3 regions of the Streptomyces sp. NPDC006798 genome follow, and region 2 is predicted to be linked to each of the others. Evidence: riboswitches for the same ligand, from Rfam matches in the RefSeq annotation. Region 2 holds a riboswitch; each other region holds the start of a gene.
What was found. A riboswitch is a leader RNA that binds a small molecule or an ion and turns the genes downstream of it on or off. The one in region 2 is predicted to bind thiamine pyrophosphate.

Region 1: another riboswitch for thiamine pyrophosphate. It lies ahead of ABZ714_RS12600 (thiamine ABC transporter substrate-binding protein); the one in region 2 lies ahead of thiC (phosphomethylpyrimidine synthase ThiC).
Region 3: another riboswitch for thiamine pyrophosphate. It lies ahead of thiO (glycine oxidase ThiO); the one in region 2 lies ahead of thiC (phosphomethylpyrimidine synthase ThiC).

The regions. Positions count from the first base shown of each region.
Region 1 covers NZ_JBEYIS010000014.1:150,170-154,610, reverse strand. Annotated here, with positions in the region: gene ABZ714_RS12605 (iron ABC transporter permease) at 1-300, opposite strand, end outside; gene ABZ714_RS12600 (thiamine ABC transporter substrate-binding protein) at 375-1,472, opposite strand; TPP riboswitch at 1,555-1,665, opposite strand; gene rlmN (23S rRNA (adenine(2503)-C(2))-methyltransferase RlmN) at 1,749-2,855, opposite strand; gene ABZ714_RS12590 (phosphatidate cytidylyltransferase) at 2,956-4,182, opposite strand; gene frr (ribosome recycling factor) at 4,182-4,441, opposite strand, start outside.
Region 2 covers NZ_JBEYIS010000028.1:98,171-102,611, forward strand. Annotated here, with positions in the region: gene ABZ714_RS20485 (metallophosphoesterase) at 1-72, shown strand, start outside; gene ABZ714_RS20490 (hypothetical protein) at 213-1,034, shown strand; gene thiC (phosphomethylpyrimidine synthase ThiC) at 1,165-2,967, opposite strand; TPP riboswitch at 2,961-3,139, opposite strand; gene ABZ714_RS20500 (YibE/F family protein) at 3,212-4,441, shown strand, end outside.
Region 3 covers NZ_JBEYIS010000005.1:204,250-208,690, reverse strand. Annotated here, with positions in the region: partial or broken gene ABZ714_RS05315 (thiazole synthase) at 449-1,198, opposite strand; gene thiS (sulfur carrier protein ThiS) at 1,325-1,540, opposite strand; gene thiO (glycine oxidase ThiO) at 1,537-2,733, opposite strand; TPP riboswitch at 2,731-2,843, opposite strand; gene ABZ714_RS05300 (hypothetical protein) at 2,925-3,266, shown strand; gene ABZ714_RS05295 (FAD-dependent oxidoreductase) at 3,590-4,441, shown strand, end outside.

The sequences.
Region 1 (4,441 bases), on a different contig from region 2:
GCCGACGACGACGGTGGGGAGGACGAACGGGACGGTCACCACGGCCCGCAGCAGCCGCTTGCCGGGGAACTCGTACCGGGCCATGACATACGCGCCGGGCAGGGCGACCGCCAGCGTCAGCAGGGTCGACACCACGGCCTGCCAGGTGGTGAACCACAGCACGCCCGCGATGTCGTCCCGGCCGAGTACCTCGGTGATCCGGTCGAACCGCCAGGCGCCGCCGTCCCGCAGGCCGCGGCCGGTGATGGCCGCGACGGGGTAGGCGAAGAAGACGGCGAAGAACGCGGCGGGCAGCAGCATCAGCGCCGGCCGCGCCGCGTTCCCGGTACGGGACGGGCCGCCCCGCCCGGACCGGGAACGGGACGGGCCGCCCGTCACTTCACGACGGTCGAGGACCACGTCTGAACCCACTGCTCACGGTTCTCGGAGATGGTGTCGGGCGCCAGGGTCAGCGGGTCGGTGATCCGGACCCCGTGCCGGGTGAAGATCTCGGGCAGCTTCGCGCCCTCCACGACCGGGTTGACGAACATGGTCAGCGGCAGGTCCTCCTGGAACGTGGTGGAGATCAGGAAGTCCAGCAGTGCCTTGCCGCCCGCCTCGTTCTTCGCGCCCTTGAGGAGTCCGGCGAACTCGATCTGCCGGAAGCAGGTACCGGTGGCGACGCCGGTCGGCGCGTCCTTCGGCTTCGGTTCGGCGTACAGCACCTCGACGGGCGGGCTGGAGGCGTAGGAGACGACCAGCGGCCGGTCGCCGCCTTCCTTCTTGCCCCCGGCGGAGCCGGAGAACTCCAGGTTGTACGCCTCTTCCCAGCCGTCGACGATCTTGACGCCATTGGCCTTGAGCTTCTTCCAGTACTCCTGCCAGCCGTCCTCGCCGTAGCGGGCGACGGTACCGAGGACGAAGCCGAGTCCGGGCGAGGAGGTGGCCGCGTTCTCGGCGACCAGCAGGTTCTTGTACTCGGGCTTGATCAGATCGTCGAGGGTGCGGGGCGGCGCCAGCTTCCGGTCCGCGAAGTACTTCTTGTCGTAGTTGACGCAGATGTCGCCGGTGTCGACGGGGGTGACCCGGTGCTCGCCCCGGTCGAGCTGGACGTCGGCCGGGACCCGGTCGAGGCCCTTGGCCCGGTAGGAGGTGAAGATGCCGTTGTCGAGGGCGCGGGAGAGCAGGGTGTTGTCGACGCCGAAGAAGACATCGCCCTGCGGGCGGCCCTTGGTGAGGATCTCCTTGTTGAGCGCGACCCCGGCGTCACCGCTCTTGAGGACCTTGACGGTGTAGCCGGTGCGCTTGGTGAATTCCTTCAGTACGGCCTCGGAGGCGGCGAAGGAGTCATGGCTGACGAGGGTGACCGTCTTCGACCCCGTACCGCCGCCGGAGTCCTTGCCGCCGCCGTCGTCGGAGCCGCAGGCGGCCAGCACGGATACCCCGAGCGCGCCGGCCAGCGCGACGGCCGCGGTCTTTCTGATACTGCTCACGAGACGAATTCCTCCTGGTGACAGCCAGGAAGAGACGCGGCCCTGCCCGGATTCCGGTGGAATCCGGGCAGGGCGCAACAGCCGGAGTGTGAGACCGAACTTCCTACCCGGAATGACCCGGGCGAGGTTCAGAGGGTCTGCGGCCCCGTGGGTACCGCACTCTCAGCGCTGTGGCGCTCCCCTGTCGGAAATATGCAAATGTTCAGGCCAGCCTACAAGGTGCGAATCCCGCCAGGGCAGGGGGCGGCCCCGCCCGGTGGCGTACCGCCCGTACCGCTACCGCTCGGAGGCGGCGAGCTGCCCGCAGGCCCCGTCGATCTCCTGGCCCCGGGTGTCCCGTACGGTCACGGGCACCCCGTGGGCGGCGATGGCCTCGACGAACGCCTTCTCGTCCTCCGGCCGCGACGCGGTCCACTTCGATCCGGGCGTCGGATTCAGCGGAATCAGGTTCACATGGACCCGCCGCCCCTTGAGCAGCCGTCCCAGCAGGTCACCGCGCCATGCCTGGTCGTTGATGTCCCGGATCAGGGCGTACTCGATCGAGACCCGGCGGCCCGACTTCTCCGCGTACTCCCAGGCGGCGTCGAGCACCTCCCGGACCTTCCAGCGGGTGTTGACCGGCACCAGGGTGTCCCGCAGCTCGTCGTCCGGGGCGTGCAGCGAGACCGCGAGCCGGCACTTGAAGCCCTCGTCGGCGAAGCGCAGCATCGCGGGCACCAGCCCGACCGTGGAGACCGTGATACCCCGCTGCGACAGGCCGAGCCCGTCGGGCTCGGGGTCCGTGAGCCGCCGGATGGCACCGACGACCCGCTTGTAGTTCGCCAGCGGCTCGCCCATCCCCATGAAGACGATGTTCGACAGCCGCGCGGGCCCGCCGGGCACCTCGCCGTCGCGCAGCGCCCGCATCCCGTCCACGATCTGGTGGACGATCTCCGCGGTGGAGAGATTGCGGTCGAGCCCGGCCTGCCCGGTGGCGCAGAACGGGCAGTTCATCCCGCAGCCCGCCTGGGAGGAGATACACATCGTGACCCGGTCCGGGTAGCGCATCAGCACCGACTCGACCAGCGTGCCGTCGTGCAGCCGCCAGAGGGTCTTGCGGGTGGTGTCGTCGTCGCACGAGATGTGCCGCACCACCGACATCAGCTCGGGCAGCAGCTCGGCCGCCAGCTTCTCCCGCGCGGCGGCCGGGATGTCCGTCCACTCGGCGGGGTCGTGCGCGTACCGCGCGAAGTAGTGCTGCGACAGCTGCTTGGCGCGGAACGGCTTCTCACCGACGGCGGCGACGGCTTCCTTCCGCTCGGCGGGCGAGAGGTCGGCGAGATGCCTCGGGGGCTTCTTGGCTCCGCGGGGCGCGATGAATGTGAGTTCTCCGGGCTTGGGCATGGTCCATCCAGTGTCGCAGAGATACGACGAAGGGCCCGCCATCCTGTGGACGACGGGCCCTTGCCCTAAAAAACCGCGGGTCAGCCGGGCGGAACGGGGCTCAGCCGGATCCGACGAAGATCACCAGCAGCAGCCAGACCACCGGGGCGGTCGGCAGCAGCGAGTCCAGCCGGTCCATGATGCCGCCGTGGCCGGGGAGCAGGGTGCCCATGTCCTTGATGCCCAGGTCACGCTTGATCATCGACTCGCCCAGGTCGCCCAGGGTGGCCGTGACCGCGACCGCAAGACCCAGCAGCAGACCCTGCCACCAGCTGCCGCCGCCGACCAGGAACTCCATACAGAGCGCGCCGGCCACCATCGCGAAGCCGATCGCGCCCAGCAGGCCCTCCCGGGTCTTCCCCGGGCTGATCCGCGGGGCCAGCTTCCGCTTGCCGAAGCGCCAGCCGACGGCGTAGGCGCCGGTATCGCTGACGACGGTCAGCAGCAGAAACGTCAGGACCCGCTGCGCCCCGTCGTCGGCGGTGAGCATCATCGCCACGAACGTCGCCAGGAACGGTACGTAGAAGGCCGCGAAGACCCCCGCCGTGACGTCCTTCAGATACCCCTCGGGGGGCTCCGTCATCCGCCACACCAGGACCGCGAGCGCCGTCAGCGCCATGGCGACCCAGGCGCCTTCCGCACCGCGGACGTACCCGGCGACGACCATCGCGGCGCCGCCGACCGCCAGCGGCACCAGCGGCGCCTTGATCTGCTTGCGCTCCTGGAGGCGGGACGTCAGTTCCCAGAGCCCGACGACGACGGCGACCGTTATGACGCCGACGAAGACGGCTTTGACGACGAAGAGCGAGGCGACGATCACCACGCCGAGTCCGACGCCGACCCCTATGGCCGCCCGCAGATCGCGCCCGGCGCGCTTCTTCTCGCGCCGGCCGTCGCTCCGCCCGGCGGGCCCGCGGCCGCGGCCCGGTTCACCGCCGTCGTAGCCGGGGCCGGGCCCGGCGGGTGGCGGCGGCGGACCGGGCGGCCCGGTGGGAGCGGCGCCCGCCGGGACCTCGTCGCGGAAGAGCGGACCACCCCGGCGCCCGGGTCCCGGGTCGTCGCCGTTCGAGTGGCCCTGCTGGTCCCGCTCGTTCCGCCGGTCGCGATCGTCGGGACCTTCGGCGTTGTTACCTGCGTCGGGGAAGTCCGGCACGATGGGCATGGGCCGAGTCTGCTGTGCCTCGTGCCCGCCGTACGCGGGACCCGCCGATAGCGGGCCCCGGTCCTGCGGACGCCACTCCCCGACATAGTCGGCCCGCTGCGGGGCCCCCCAGGAAGCGTCGTTCATCAGACTTCGAGCAGCTCGGCTTCCTTGTGCTTCAGCAGCTCGTCCACCTGCGCCACGTACTTCGCGGTGGTGTCGTCGAGCTCCTTCTCCGCACGGCGGCCCTCGTCCTCGCCGACCTCGCCGTCCTTGACGAACTTGTCGATGGTCTCCTTGGCCTTGCGGCGCACGGCGCGGATCGAGATCTTGGCGTCCTCGGCCTTGCCCTTGGCGACCTTGATGTACTCGCGGCGGCGCTCCTCGGTCAGCTCCGGGAACACCA
Region 2 (4,441 bases):
GTCACCATGGCCGGAAAGCTGCTCGTCGTCCAGCTTCCGCTGACCGACCGGAGCGGTACCGACCCTCGTTGACCCTCGTTTTGCCGCAATCCCCTGTCACCCCGCGCGGTAACGGCTCTACCATCGGGTTATCCGTCGCAGACTCTCCTCCGTCGACGACCGGTCCCGTCCGTGCGCGGACGGCCCGGCCCGCGGAGTATCGGGGGACGCACATGAACAGCGCTCCGCATCTGCTGGGCGAGGACCGCGCCGACTACGAGCGGCTCCTCGACGAGGTACTGCGCGACGCCGGTGAGCGGCCGGAACTCGCGGCCGTCGGCGAACGGCTGAACGCCACTCAGCTACGGACCATGGCGCTCAGGGCCACCACCTTGATCACCGCGTCCGCCGCGCCCGAGTACGCGCACTACCTGAGGATCCGCGAGCAGGCGCGCTCCCCCGCGGATCCGGACGCCGCCCCGGAAGCCCCGCCTCCGGACCCTCTCGCCGAGGCCGACGGCGGCGGTGCCGGTCTCGGCGCCGTACTCACCGTGCTGGCACCGGTACTGGCCGGGACGGCGGCGCTGATCTTCCTGCTGGTGGGGTATCTGCTGAAGATGCTCGACCCGGCGCCGTCCTTCGCCACCCCGCTGGTCACGGCGGGCTGGTTCTTCGCCGCCGTGACGGCCGCCGCGATCCTGGCGGCGGCGGTCGGGCTGCTGGTCACCGCGGTCCGCAACAGCGCGACGCAGGTGGCCGCCGTCGAGCTGTCCGAGGACCTGCCGGACGAGGTGGCACGTGCCAAAGACGCCTGGCTGCACGCCGTACTGGAACGCGGCCTGCTGCCGTTCCTCCGGCTGGCGCTGGAGGAACCGGACGTCGATCCGCTCGCCTCGGCCCGGGCGCGGCCGGTGAGCCGGATCCCCAAGGTGGGGTACGACAGCCCGGACTTCTCCAGCCCCGGCGACGGAGCCACGGCCGGGCAGCGGCCGAGCTTCAGCAGCCCCGAGTTCACCAGCCCCGACTTCGGCGGTCCCGAACACCGGCCGGAGTAACCGGCGGATGACCTCGTGGCACCGGCCGGAGTGACCGGCGGATGTCCCCCGTGGCCCCGCCCGGAGTGACCGGAGGGGCCAGGGGGACGTACGAGGCCGCGGCCCGGGCTCAGTGGGCCGCGACCCCTGCTCAGTCCGCCATCGGCAGATAGACCCGGCTGCCGCTCGCCGCGAACTCCTTGGACTTCTGGAGCATGCCCTCGGCGATCTCCGTCTCGCTCGCGTCGTCACCGCCCGCCGGGGCGTCCCCGCCGAACTGCTCGTTGATCGACCGGCTGATCTTCATCGAACAGAACTTGGGCCCGCACATGGAACAGAAGTGGGCCGTCTTCGCGGGCTCCGCGGGCAGCGTCTCGTCATGGAACTCCCGGGCGGTGTCCGGGTCGAGCGCCAGATTGAACTGGTCCTCCCAGCGGAACTCGAACCGCGCGTCGGAGAGCGCGTCGTCCCATACCTGGGCGTCCGGATGCCCCTTCGCGAGATCCGCCGCGTGCGCGGCGATCTTGTAGGTGATCACCCCGGTCTTGACGTCGTCCCGGTTGGGCAGGCCCAGGTGCTCCTTGGGCGTGACGTAGCAGAGCATCGCCGTGCCCCACCAGGCGATCATGGCGGCCCCGATACCCGAGGTGATGTGGTCGTAGGCGGGCGCCACATCGGTGGTCAGCGGACCGAGGGTGTAGAACGGCGCCTCCTCGCAGATCTCCTGCTGGAGGTCGATGTTCTCCTTGATCTTGTGCATCGGGACATGCCCGGGGCCTTCGATCATCGTCTGGACGTTCATCCGCTTGGCGATCCGGTTCAGCTCACCGAGCGTCCGCAGCTCGGCGAACTGCGCCGCGTCGTTGGCGTCCGCGATCGAGCCCGGCCGCAGTCCGTCGCCGAGGGAGTACGTGACGTCGTACGCCGCGAGGATCTCGCACAGCTCCTCGAAGTTCTCGTACAGAAACGATTCCTTGTGGTGCGCCAGGCACCAGGCCGCCATGATCGAGCCGCCGCGCGAGACGATGCCGGTCTTGCGGCGGGCGGTGAGGGGGACGTACCGCAGCAGCACCCCCGCGTGCACGGTCATGTAGTCGACACCCTGCTCGGCCTGTTCGATCACCGTGTCCTTGTAGATCTCCCAGGTCAGTTCCTCGGCCCGGCCGTCGACCTTCTCCAGCGCCTGGTAGAGCGGCACCGTGCCGATCGGGACGGGGGAGTTGCGGAGCACCCACTCGCGGGTGGTGTGGATGTTCCGGCCGGTGGAGAGGTCCATCACCGTGTCGGCGCCCCAGCGGGTGGCCCAGGTCATCTTCTCCACCTCCTCCTCGATCGAGGAGGTGACCGCAGAGTTGCCGATATTGGCGTTGACCTTCACCAGGAACCGCTTGCCGATGATCATCGGCTCGATCTCCGGATGGTTCACATTCGCCGGGAGCACCGCCCGGCCGGCCGCGATCTCCTCCCGGACGACCTCGGGGGAGACGTTCTCCCGGATCGCCACGAACTCCATCTCGGGGGTGATCTCGCCCCGGCGGGCATAGGCGAGCTGGGAGACCGCCCGGCCGTCCCGGCCCCGGCGCGGCTGGCGCGGCCTGCCGGGGAAGACGGCGTCGAGATTGCGCAGTCCACCGCGCGGGGACGTGTGCTTGAGCCCGTCGTCCTCGGGGCGGACGGGACGGCCCGCGTACTCCTCGGTGTCCCCGCGGGCGACGATCCAGCTCTCCCGCAGCGGCGGCAGACCGCGGCGGACATCGGTCTCGACGGTGGGGTCGGTGTACGGGCCCGAGGTGTCGTACAGCGTCACGTCCCGGCCATTGGTGAGGTGCACCTGACGGACCGGCACCCGGAGGTCCGGGCGTGAGCCCGTGACGTACCCCTTGTGCCAGCCCGGCGTGCGGTCGCCGTCGACGGCGGGTTCGACGGCAGGCGTGCGTGCATCCTGAACGGTCATGAAGACCTACTCCCTACGCCGGCATTACCCGGTAACAGGTTCGGCGGTCGACGCAGCGGATCCCGTGGACTCCGTCCCGGGTCGTACACCTGGTTCGTGTACCGCCCGATGACGCGTCTACGGAGGTCAGCGCCCTCTCAGCCCGGTGCTCCGAGCTCCCGCGTGTGCAAAGGTGACACCAACGCTAGCGCCAATTCTGGCGTGCTGAACAGGGGCCCCCGGCCGTTCTTGCGATGATCGGTCGGTGACGTCATCAGCACCCGGCCCCGGACAGGGCCCCGATTCCCGGTACGCGTACGGCTCCGCGGACGGCGGTGACCAGGGGTACGTTCCCGGCCACGGCCCCGCGCCGCCGTACGACCCGGGCCATTCGGCGCCGCCGCCCCCGGTGCCCCGGCCGGCCGCCGCGCACCCGGGACAGCCGGTCGGCGAGGCCGTCGGCGACCCTGTCGCGCAACCGGTCGGGCAGCCGCCCGAGCAGGAGCGGGGGCGGGGACACGGTCATGGCCACAGCGGTCACGGCCATGCGCACGGGCATTCCCACGCGCACGGTCCCGCCGCGCCCGTTTCGCGCCATCTGCGCCGGGTGATCGCCGCCGTACTGATCCCCTTCGCCGCCGCCGTCGTCGTGGGCCTGGCGGTCCTCTGGCCCGGCTCGGCCCCCGGTCACGAGCGGACCGGGGTCGGCTTCGACCGGCAGACCGAGTCGGCGACCGTGACCCGGCTGGAGCCGATCGACTGCAAGTCGGTCAACGCCGCCCAGGTACCGGTGACCGGCAACGGCATGGCCCCGGCCCAGAACGGCGGTACGGGTGCCGCGGCCGGGAACAGCAAGTGCAAGAAGGCGACGATCGAGATCACCAGCGGCCCGCACAAGGGGCGTTCCTTCGGGGAGATCGTCCAGCCGGACGCGCCGCGGAAGCTGAAGCCGGGGCTCGGTGTCGTGGTGGCGTACGCCCCCGACGCGCCCCGGGACCTCCAGTACTCGGTGATCGATGTGAACCGCCGGATGCCGCTCGCCGTCCTGGCCGGGCTCTTCGCCCTGGCAGTGGTACTGGTGGGGCGGATGCGCGGGGTGATGGCGCTGGTGGCGCTGATCATCTCCTTCGCCGTACTGAACTTCTTCATCCTCCCGGCGATTCTGGACGGCTCCAATCCGCTGGTCGTGGCGGTGGTCGGGGCGAGCGCCATCATGCTGATCGCGCTCTACACCTGTCATGGCATCACCGCCAGAACCTCGGTCGCCGTCCTCGGCACCCTGATCTCGCTGCTGCTGATCGGCCTGCTGGGCTCGATCTTCATCGGCTGGGCCACGCTCTCGGGCAATACCGACGACAACACCGGGCTGATCCACGGGCTCTATCCCGGGATCGATATGAGCGGACTGCTGCTGGCCGGGGTGATCATCGGCTCCCTCGGGGTGCTCGACGACGTCACGGTGACCCAGACGTCGGCGGTGTGGGAGTTGCGCCAG
Region 3 (4,441 bases), on a different contig from region 2:
CGGGGGCGGCCGGGACCGGGGCAGGATCGGGCCAGTAATGATGCCGAGCTGTGATGGTCCGGCCGTCGGCGAAGCGGCTCGGGAGGAGCCGGGGCGGGTCCGGAAAGGAGCGCCGTCCGCCCGGAGGGCGGGGCCCGCGGCGTCCGGTGCGTGCGAATTCGCGACGGCGGTGGGGGCCCCGGCGAAGCCGGGGGGCGGTCTCCCCCGTACGGGACGTACTCGGGAAACCCCGGCAGCGCCGGGGGTGCCTCCCGCGCCCGAAGGACTACGGGGGAGAGTGCGCGTGCCGGGCGTCGCGGGCCAGGCGTGACTTTCCGGACACGCCCTAGAACGCCGGGCGCTCAGGGTCGACCGCCGCCGGTCCGGGGCCGCGCGTTCCGCCCGTACCGTGCCCGGCCCCGGCTCCGGTCGCCTCGTACCCCTCGTCCCCCTCGTCGGGGGCGAAGGAGGCGACGCCCGTCGTCGGGGAGGACGCCCGGGCGAAGTGGCGGCGCGGGATCCGGCCCGCGCGGTACGCCAGCCGGCCCGCGTCGACCCCGTACCGCATGGCCTCCGCCATCAGGACCGGCTCCTGGGCGCGGGTGACGGCGGACGCCAGCATCACGGCCGCGCAGCCCAGCTCCATCGCGAGCGTCGCGTCGGACGCGGTACCGGCGCCCGCGTCGAGGATCACCGGCACGCCGGCGTTCTCGACGATCAGCCGGAAGTTGTGCGGATTGCGGATCCCGAGACCCGAGCCGATGGGGGAGCCCAGCGGCATGATCGCGGCACAGCCCGCGTCCTCCAGCCTGCGGGCCAGCACCGGGTCGTCGCTGGTGTAGGGAAGGACGGTGAAACCGTCGTCGACCAGGGCCTCGGCGGCGTCGAGGAGTTCGACCGGGTCCGGCAGCAGGGTCCGCTCGTCGGCCACCACCTCCAGCTTCACCCACTCCGTGCCCAGGGCCTCCCGGGCGAGCCGGGCCGTGAGGACCGCCTCGCCCGCGGTGAAGCACCCCGCGGTGTTCGGCAGGATCCGGATACCCAGCCGGTCGAGGACGGAGAGCACCGAGCCGTGGACGGTGGGATCGACCCGGCGCATGGCGACGGTGGTGAGTTCGGTACCGCTCGCGACCAGGGCGCGTTCGAGGACGTCGAGGCTGGGGGCGCCGCCCGTTCCCATGATCAGCCGGGAGCCGAACAAGGTACCGGCGATCACCAGGGGGTCGCGCCCGGCGCCGGGCGCCGACGCGTCGGGGACGCCGGTGGCGTCTGGGGCGCCCGTGGCGTTCGTCGTGTCGGGGGACGGGCCGCCGGAGCGGGCCGGGGCGAGTTCGGACACGGTCGCTCAGCCCCCCTGGACGGCGGTGAGGATCTCGACCCGGTCACCGTCGCCGAGCAGCGTGCCGGGCCACTGACCACGGGGTACGACCGTCTCGTTGACCGCGGCGGCGACCCCCGAGGGCGCCGGGGCGACGGTGGCGACGAGAGCGTCGAGCGTCGTACCGCTGGCGAGTTCACGCCACTCGCCGTTGACCGAGACGACCGGGGGAACGCTGTTCATACGAGCTGCTCCTGGGAGACGGGGGCGGCGGAACGGAATCGGTCGGGGGTGAAGGGACGGATCTCCTCGGGAAGGACACCGGTGGCGAGCGTCTCGGCGATCGCGTCCCCGGTGACCGGGGTCAGCAGTACGCCGTTGCGGTAGTGGCCGGTGGCCAGCAGCAGCCCGGGCAGCGCGCTCGGACCCAGCAGCGGGGCGTTGTCGGGAGAGCCGGGGCGCAGCCCGGCCCTGGCCTCCGTCAGCGGCAGTTCGGTGATCCCCGGCACCAGCTCATGGGCGTCGCGAAGCAGTTCGTAGACCCCGCCCGCGGTGACCGTGGTGTCGAAGCCCAGCTCCTCACTGGTCGCGCCGACGACGAGTTCGCCGTCGGCCCGGGGCACCAGATAGACCTGACTGCCGCGGACCACGGCGCGTACGGTCCTGGAGAGGAACGGGGCGTAGGCGGGAGGCACGGTCAGCCGGAGTACCTGCCCCTTGACCGGACGCACCGGCGGCAGCGCGTCCGGCGGCAGCCCCCCGAGCCGCCCGCTCCGGCTCCCGGCGGCGAGTACGGTCCGCTCCGCCCGCAGCTCACGCCCGTCGGCGAAGGCGACGCCCACGGCCCGGTCGCCCTCGACCAGCAGCCGGTCCGCCCGGACCCGGCGCAGCTCCACCCCGGCCCGCTCGCACGCCACCACCAGGGCGGCGGCCAGCCGCCTGGGATCGACCTGATGGTCCCCGTCGACCCGCAGCCCCCCGCGCACCCCGGGGGCGAGCATCGGCTCCAGCCGGCGGCACTCCCGCCCGGTGAGCCACTGCGCCTCCAGCCCGGACCGCAGCTGCAGAGCGTGCAACTCCCGCAGATGGGCCCGGTCGTCGGCGTCGAGCGCGACGGCGAGCGTGCCGCAGGACCGATGGCCGACGGACCGCCCGCTCACCTCCTCCAGCTCCGCGACGAAGGCGGGATAGCGCCGGGCGGACTCCAGATTGAGGGCCAGCAGGGTCTGCTCGCCGTAGTGCAGTTCGGTGACCGCCGCGAGCATCCCGGCGGCCACCTCGGCCGCGCCGCCCCCTGGGTCCGGATCGGCGACGGTCACCGAGAGCCCGCGTTGCGCCGCCCGCCAGGCGACCGCGAGCCCGATGATCCCGCCCCCGACGACCAGCACATCGGTGCCGCCGCTCATGGCCGAAGACGGTTCGGAGGTATGCGACATGGGCGTCCAGCCCCTCCCTTCGCCGGCATGACCCGGATCAGGTTCGTACGGTCGGAGGCCGGCCAGCCTCCCTCTCAGCCCGGTGCGTCCGGGCTCCCGCGAGTGCTTTACGGTGGCCACCCTAACCCCCGTCTCCGACGCCCGGTAAGGCGGTCGGACGGGCCGCGCCCCGCGAGCAAGGAGCCCTCGGCATGGCGAGATCGCTGGACGGACTGGTGCTGTCCCCGGTCACCGACCAGGCCCCCGGCCAGGTCGGCACGGCCACCCGGTTCACCTACCACGAGCAGGACGGCCGGATCTGGGCGGAGTACACGGGCGGCGACGTCGTCCGCGGCCATCTGGTGGGCACCAGGGACGGCGACCGCCTCGACTTCCGCTACGTCCAGCTGAAGACGGACGGCGGTACGGCATCGGGCCACTGCGTCTCGCGGGTGATCGACCTCCCCGACGGCCGGGTCCGCCTGGAGGAGACCTGGACCTGGGAATCCCAGCCGGGCGCGGGCACGAGCACGGTGGAAGAACTCCCCCGCTAATCACTCTGCTCGCGGCGCCCCCGCCGCCGGTCCCGCCCGGCGCCCATCCGCAGTTCGCGGTCGCCGACAGGCTCACCCGGCCGGGCGGGGGCGTGGGCCTCACCCGGAGGGCCGAGGCACTGGGGGTCCCCCCCCATCGCCGAAGGCATAGGAGGCGGAACTGCGCGACCAGCCGCATGCGGGCCGCAGGCGCGACTGATACGGCCGGCCCGGCAGGGCGGAACGCCTGGGCGATGCCGGGGAGGGCCGGGCGCGCCAGGTGCCGAAGGGCCGGGGCACCCCGCCGCCGGGGGCGACCCCGGGCGGGTGATTATCGTGGAGCCGTGAGCCATCAGACATCCTCCCGAGCCCCCCACGTGGTCGTCGTCGGCGCCGGGATCGCCGGAGTGCGGACCGCCGTCGCCCTGCGGGAGCTGGGGCACACCGGGCCCGTGACGGTCATCGGGGCCGAGCCCCATCAGCCGTACGACCGGCCGCCGCTCTCGAAGGCGGTGCTGCTGGGCACCGCCGAGGGCTCCGCCTTCGACGTGGACTTCGAGGCGCTCGGCGTCGAGCTGCGGCTCGGTACCGCCGTGACCGGTGTCCGGCCCGCCGCGCGCGAGCTGGACACGGAAGCGGGCCCGGTCCCGTACGACGTCCTGGTCGTGGCGACCGGAGCCGAACCCCTGACGCTGCCCGGTACGGAGGCGGTCCCGGGGGTGCATCTGCTGCGGACCCTGGACGACGCGGCCCGGCTGCGCCCGGTGCTGGAGCGGCGGCACGACATCGTCGTGGTGGGCGCCGGGTGGATCGGCGCGGAGTTCGCCACGGCGGCCCGGGCCGCGGGCTGCGCGGTCACGGTCGTCGAGGCCGCGGAGCGACCGCTCGCGGGCGCGCTTCCCGCCGAGGTCACGGCCCCGATGGGCAAGTGGTACGCCGAGGCCGGGGTGGAGCTGGTCACCGGTGTCCGGGTGGCGTCCGTCGAGCCCGGGACGGTCGTTCTCGCGGACGGCCGCCGGATCGCCGCCGGGGCCGTCGTCGTCGGGGTCGGCGCCCGGCCCGCCACGGCCTGGCTGGCCGGTTCCGGTATCGAGACCGGCCCGGACGGTTCGGTCACCGCCGACGAGGGGCTGCGGACCGGAGTTCCCGGGGTCTACGCGGTCGGCGACTGCGCCTCCTTCCCCTCGGCCCGCTAC